DNA from 2 places in the Paenibacillus sp. MER 180 genome. Region 2 is predicted to be linked to the other one. Evidence: riboswitches for the same ligand, from Rfam matches in the RefSeq annotation. Region 2 holds a riboswitch; the other holds the start of a gene.
The links. A riboswitch is a leader RNA that binds a small molecule or an ion and turns the genes downstream of it on or off. The one in region 2 is predicted to bind cyclic di-GMP.
Positions count from the first base shown of each region.

Region 1: linked by a shared signal. The riboswitch ahead of M3661_RS23020 (4'-phosphopantetheinyl transferase family protein) and the one ahead of M3661_RS19345 (CAP domain-containing protein) in region 2 are both predicted to bind cyclic di-GMP.

Region 1 is NZ_JAMAVT010000016.1:120,827-124,246, forward strand. It holds gene M3661_RS23015 (non-ribosomal peptide synthetase) at 1-1,040, opposite strand, end outside; gene M3661_RS23020 (4'-phosphopantetheinyl transferase family protein) at 1,031-1,786, opposite strand; cyclic di-GMP riboswitch class I at 1,870-1,956, opposite strand; gene M3661_RS23025 (stalk domain-containing protein) at 2,525-3,420, opposite strand, start outside.
Region 2 is NZ_JAMAVT010000012.1:53,740-57,159, forward strand. It holds gene M3661_RS19340 (SpaA isopeptide-forming pilin-related protein) at 1-1,597, shown strand, start outside; cyclic di-GMP riboswitch class I at 1,727-1,817, shown strand; gene M3661_RS19345 (CAP domain-containing protein) at 1,945-3,003, shown strand; gene M3661_RS19350 (class D sortase) at 3,076-3,420, opposite strand, start outside.

The sequences.
Region 1 (3,420 bases), on a different contig from region 2:
TCGCTAGATTCATCAGCAAGGCTCGGGTCATCCATATGAACCTGCTCGATGGTATTCGGCAAATCTATATCTGACGATCTGCTAGTCAGTACCAGCTTCGTACGACTGTCTTCCAGGACATATTGAATGCGATCCTGAGGGTGATCGGGATCAAGTGGAACATAAGCTCCTCCCGCCTTGAGAATCGCTAAGATACCGACAACCATCTCTGCACTGCGCTCTGCCATAATACCAACAGACTGTTCCCGATCGATGCCAAGCTTCCGCAGCCTGCGCGCCAATTGATTCGCACGAGCATTCAACTCGCAATAGGTCAACTCGCGATCATCTTCGATGACAGCTACTCGATCCGGATGCAGCTTAGCCTGTTCCTCGAACAGCGCCTGAACCGTGAATGTATGAGGATATTCAGCTCGCGTCTGATTCATCCCCTCAATTAACTGGCGCTTGTCCTGCTCTGTCAGCATTTCCAGCTCGCCAATACGCTTCTGAGGATGCTTCACAGCTTCATCCAGCAGCTGCAAGAAGTACTCACCCAGCTTCTCTACCGTCGATAACTGGAACTGATTTTCCTTGTAATACATTGTGAACATCGGTAATGCGCCCGTTCCAGCAGCATGCTGAATGCAGCCGTGCAGGTCACATACCTGCTCTCCCTCTGGAAGCACGGGCCGAACATCTTCTCCGTACCAGCAATACGTTGCCACATCACTGTCAGAAGCTATTTCAGAGCAAGTCAGGTTACGTCCTTCTGCGCAAGCCGACAAGCTGTTATGAATGCTCATAATTCCTTGCAAGGTTACGTCATCCTGACTGACTACGGTATGGTTTGCATTGCCGTGTCCCGCTTGAACGGCATGAAGAGTTACTTGCTGCGAGTTGTAGAACCGGGACAACAGCGTTGCCCACGCACTGAACATGACGGATTCCAACTTGACCGAATGCTCGGCCGAATGCTTCTTCAGAAGACGCATTGTCTCTTCAGGCAGCTCGATAGAATGTACGTCATAGCCTGCCAATCGTTCTACTGTTAATTCCATGAAAGCCAATTCTCGTCCTCTCCTTTGTACGATCCAACCCATTTCGTAAACCTATGAGTCAACTGCTCCCATGTGATGTACTCTATTTGCTTGGCAAATTCCATATGCTGTGCACACACAGTCATACTATAGCCTGTTACAGGAACGACATATTGCTTTACATAATTATGATCAACATTCCATAATTGATTATGCTGTATAGGTACAGCTGTCTCCTGCACAATCTCGAATGTGCTGGGAGGCAGGCTAAGACCCGTTCCTAATGCCTTCAGAACACTTTCCTTAGCCGTCCATATGTAAAAAAACAATTCCTGACGCGCACGACTGTCGTTCGTATTTGCAAGCAATTCCAACTCACGCGGCGAGCATATCAGCCTAGCCACGTCCATGTTCCATTCTCCTGCTTGCTCAATATCAATCCCGATTGGCGCTTCATCCAATGCCACTGCTATGAACGCACCGGCGTGAGAGATGTTGAAAAATACCGGATCACCCTCCACATATGGCTTGCCGAAGGGATGAGTGTGAATAACAAGTTCGTTATTCGAACATTTCAAGGTTCGACATAGCAGCATGCGGGCCAATATGTCAGCCGCAACCGTGCAATAAAAATCTTCACGGTTCCGAAGTCTATCTAACCTTTTGTATTTTTCAGGTGTAACGAACGGGATAAATCGATCCATCAATGAATCTATGTCTTCGTAGGAAGTACACTCGTCCCATTTTAGCAACACAATTTCCATCATTTACCCCAGCTTCTGTGCGCAAAAAAAAGGCCATTCTGCATAGCCTTGTCACCGAATAACCGTTGTGTAGTTACCGCAACATTAATGGCAACCCGGCCGCCGTAATCCGTGAAGATGTTAGGCCCGCGGCTTTGCGTCCTCATCTTTCGAAGAGTTTGCCTTTCAATCCTGATGTTGTTCTTCTTGATGTATCCATTGCGTGTTGCAGATCGATTATCAGGCAAGAATGTCATAGCAATGTTACGCACTAGTTCTTGTGACATGTATCGCGTGAATAGGTCTAAAGTACATATTACATATCAGCATGTTGGACGGTCGCATCCCCTATCCAACTCAAGACCCATATTTTATATCGGTTGCTCGAATGAAAAGATTAATACTTTTTCATAACACTTTTCAATCTTTCGACACGAAAAATCATTTTTTGTCATTTTATAGTCATTTTCAAGGTTGTTTCACCCTATTTCCGACAAAAACACCCCTATCCTCTCCATCCTTGCTCCCATAGATTCGTGCAATTCCCTCCAACTGCTCGACACATTTGTCGATTTTCCTATAGAGCCACTACTGCTTAGCCCCCTCTCCCCTACCAATTACCTAATAGACAGCACTGAAGTCATTTCTTACTCATTACACAACTCTCTTGTACTCTTGGTGATACATAAAAAGCCTCGGAAATCATTCCGAGGCTCTTATTGAATGCCATCTATCTATCTTCTCTATTTCACATCATGGGGATTAATATCCGTCACCAACTGTCATTTCATTGGATGCGGTGGACAGTGCATTCACTGTTGCATTGCGCCCATCCGCTACGGACATAACGAATACTTTATAGGCAACGCCGCTGCGAATTGGATTTCCATATGCATCATTATCTGACAGCGAGAACATTCTAGATTCTTCGCCAATTACGCTTACTCCTCTTAAACGATTCGCCTGATCCAGGTTGAAGGAGTTCGCTGAGCTAGAAGGAACGACCATCAATGCATAATAGGCAATCCCGCTGTCGTTGCTTGGCTTCGAGAAGGAGGCCTTGAAGTTATTCCCCCCTTCTCTTGTCAAAAACACATTTGTAGGTGCCTGCACGGATTGATCTACCAAGGCAAATTCACCAGAAGGCGAAGACAAGGCATTCGAGGAGCCGCTTCTATTGTCAGCTACCGTAAGCACAAATACCCGGTAAGCAACACCTTTTTGAATGTCGTTGCCTTGAACATCCCGCAAGCCGCTTGTTAGCGATTGTCTTACATAGCCACTCTGATTCCCAACCCGAATGTAGCTGGATGATCCCACCTGTCCCGCACTATATGCGTCGAATGCATAGGACTGATCTGCGCGGACGACCATAATACGGTATTCATTTACGTACGAACTACTGGATGGTGCATTAAAGCCTACTTCAATGTCGCTGGCATTACCGTTTTTGCCAATAATCTTCGCTTCTACATTCGTCACAACATCAACCGAGGCATTGCCTTTAAGCGTCACCTCTGGAGATGGAGCAGACAACGCATTGTTCGCTTGACTATTGGAGCTTACAGACAGAACAAATACCCGGTAGCTGTTGCCGTTGCGAATCGGTGCTCCATCTACATCTCTTGCATCCTGATCGAATACATGTGACAAGCTGC
Region 2 (3,420 bases):
CTCTGGTGCGGAATTTGTCCTTAAAGATGCGAAAGGAAATATCATTGCTACGAGGCAAACTGTTGCAGATGGTATCCTGAACTTCGAAAATTTAAAGAGCGGCACCTACTATTTAGTAGAAAAGACAGCGCCAGAAGGGTATGTGCTCAATACTCAGCCGATTACAGTTGAAGTCAAGAACGGAACGGACACACCGGTTACCGTCTTGAACAAACTGGTTCCAGGATCGGTGAAAGTCATTAAAGTGGCGGCAGGTACGAATACTACACTCCCTGGTGCAGAATTCCGTATCCTTGACGCACATAAGCAGCCAGCCAAGGATCAAACAGGCAAAGAATTGACACAGTTGGTAACGGATGAACATGGCCAATTAATCATTACGAATCTGAATCCAGGCCAATACTTCGCGCAAGAAACGAAGGCACCGGTAGGGTATGTGTTGAACGGTGATTTATTCGAATTCACAGTAAGCAAGAAGGCAGTAGCTGAAGTGAAGGTACCGAATACACGTGAGCCTGAAGTGCCTAAGACCGGAACTGCTAAGATGGTTAAAGTTGATGCGGCCAATGAAGAAAGGAAATTGCCAGGTGCGGAGTTCCGTTTGCTGGATGCGAATAAGCAGCCAGTCAAGGATCAAGCAGGCGTGGAATTGCCGCCGCTTATCACGAATGAGCATGGCGAAGTCACGATTCCGAACCTGTATCCGGGCAAGTATTATGCAGAAGAAACAAAGGCTCCAGCCGGATTTGTGTTGAACACGGAATTAATCGAGTTTGATGTGAACGCTGGCAAGGAAGCAGTAGTCATTGTGCGTAATACACTCGATTTGCCGCCGACGGGTTCAGTGAAGCTGATTAAGATTGCTTATGAGAATAAAGAGAAAAAGCTGTCTGGTGCCAAGTTCCGCCTTCTGGATACGGAGAAGCATCCGGTTAAAGATAAGGCAGGAGCAGAGCTTCCGATCTTAACGACGGATACAAACGGAGAAGCATCCCTTCCAGCCTTGAAGCCGGGTAAATACTTCTTCGAGGAAACAGAGGCTCCAAGCGGTTATATTCGCAACACTACATTGAATGGGTTCGAAATTACGAGAGGGCAGTTGACTGTCGTTACGGTCGAGAATGTTCGTTATACCGATGGAGGGGGAGGGGGCAAGACGGATCCTTACGAACCGTGGGAGCCAAGCAAGCCAGGCGACAAGACACCTCCTAAGACAGATCCGAACATTCCAACGATCCCTGGGCAGATCGTCGATCCTACAGATCCAAAGACGCCAACAACGCCAACAAATCCTGGAACGACAACTGACCCTGATCAGCCTACGGTACCTGGGGAGACGACAGATCCCGACACAGGAAATACGACGGAGCCGGGTGGAAGCAAGGGCAATCCAGACGGTGACAAGGATGATGAAGGAAATCCTGATGATGCAGATCTAGGGGGCAAGACGGATTCGAAGAAGCCGAATCCTAAGCCGGGCGGCAAGCTGCCGCAGACCGGTGAAGAAGCCCCTGTATCGCCAATCGTCGGTATGATTCTAATCACTGCCGCAGCACTCATGTGGATTGCTCGGAAGCGATTATTTGTAAGACGTTGATGTGATGACCCGCTAAGGAGAGTTCCTTGGCGGGTATCCTACTATTCTGTCCACATACAGAAGATTACAATCGTTCAGGAGTGTACAAGCAGTTCTGTTGCATGTTACCATAGACATATAACGGTTACATTTGGATAATGGCAAACCCTCGCGAAAGCAGGGGACGCAAAGCCACGGGTCTAATGCATTTACACAATGCGATGACAGCCGGGTTGCCCTAATTGCGACAATACGAGCGTCTATTTAAGTGCGCCGCCATTAGGGTGGCGCTTTTTGTATATATAAGAAGCGCCCCTGGTGTTCATCTCATTCGAGCGGATAACGTCAAAGAATGGGAGATGGTAAGAATGCGGACACGTTGTACGGCAACAACTGACAACAACGCAAACTGGCAAGTAGAAGCAAAACAATCATTGGTAGGCACCAAGCGACGAATTGCAATAGGGCTTAGTGCTGCATTGCTGTTCGGCATGTTCATGCCACAGCCAACTCTCTATGCAGCGGATGAAACAAGCGGAAGCGGAGCTGCTGCATCAGAATTGAATGTGCCACAGGTGGCAGGAGTCAAGGTTCAGGGCATTTCGCTCGGTATGAGTGAGAAGCAGCTCTTCGAGCGACTGGGACAACCAGCACGCAAAGACGTAAGCGAGTACGGGTTCGAGTGGTACATCTATAACAAGGATTATAAGCAGTATGTGCAGGTCGGTGTGCTCAACAAGAAAGTTGTAGCTCTATACTCGAATGCTAAGGCTGATTATGGCAGCATTGGATTTGGTTCGACGAAGCAGGAAGTTACAGCAGCCTACGGGTCTTCCATCAGCCGAATTAAGAAAGGCAATACCATCTATAACTACAAGGATAACGGCGGAACATACAGTATGCACAAGGTAGGCGACGCTTATGCGACGGTGTTCTATGATGTGAGTCAGCGCGGCACGGTAACAGCTGTCCAATTCATTGCTGAAGCTGTGGAGTTGTCGTTCAAGGGTTACTTCGGTACGCCTAGCGAGCAATTGCGGACAAGCTTCGAGCAGCAAATATTCGATCTAGCGAACGCAGTTCGCGTACGCAATGGCAAGAAGCCGCTGCAATGGAACGATAAAATCGCAGGAACAGCACGCAAGCATAGCGGTGATATGGGAGAAAGAAGCTTCTTCGATCATAATAATCCGGATGGCAAGTCGCCGTTCGATCGAATAAAGGCAGACGGAATCGTATATAAGTCCGCAGGAGAGAATATTGCCGCTGGCCAGACGAGTGCCATCTTCGTTCATGAGAACTGGATGAACTCGGAAGGGCATCGTGCTAACATATTAGGAGATTATTCGCGAATGGGTGTGGGCGTATTTTTCGGAGGTAAATCGAAAGTCTACTATACGGAAAACTTCTATACACCACGAAGCTAGCAGGCCGTGGTAAAAAGACGCCTTCAATCCAACAGAAACAGTAGTTTGGAGGCGTCTTTAATTGATGCGGCGTTATGGAGTCTTCTCCATGACAGCCTTCACAATAAGCCGGTGTGTGGCTGTGTCGATTGGATCACAGGTGATGAGTGTCAGCTCCCGATCCGTTGGATTCTGATCGAGAACGGACAGATCTTCTGGGGTCACGACGGATTTCGATTGCACGGTATACGTGTAGGTCTGATCCGACGTTTCTAATTGAACTTTATCCCCCTTTTTCAACTCATCGAGCCTGTTGAAGTGTCTGCCGAATGTCAGACTGCGATGGCTCGCCAATACAAAGTTGCCGATCTCGCCCGGCATTCGGCCGGGGACAACGATTCCACTTCCAACCTTGAGAGAAGCAGGTGTGGCTCCTTC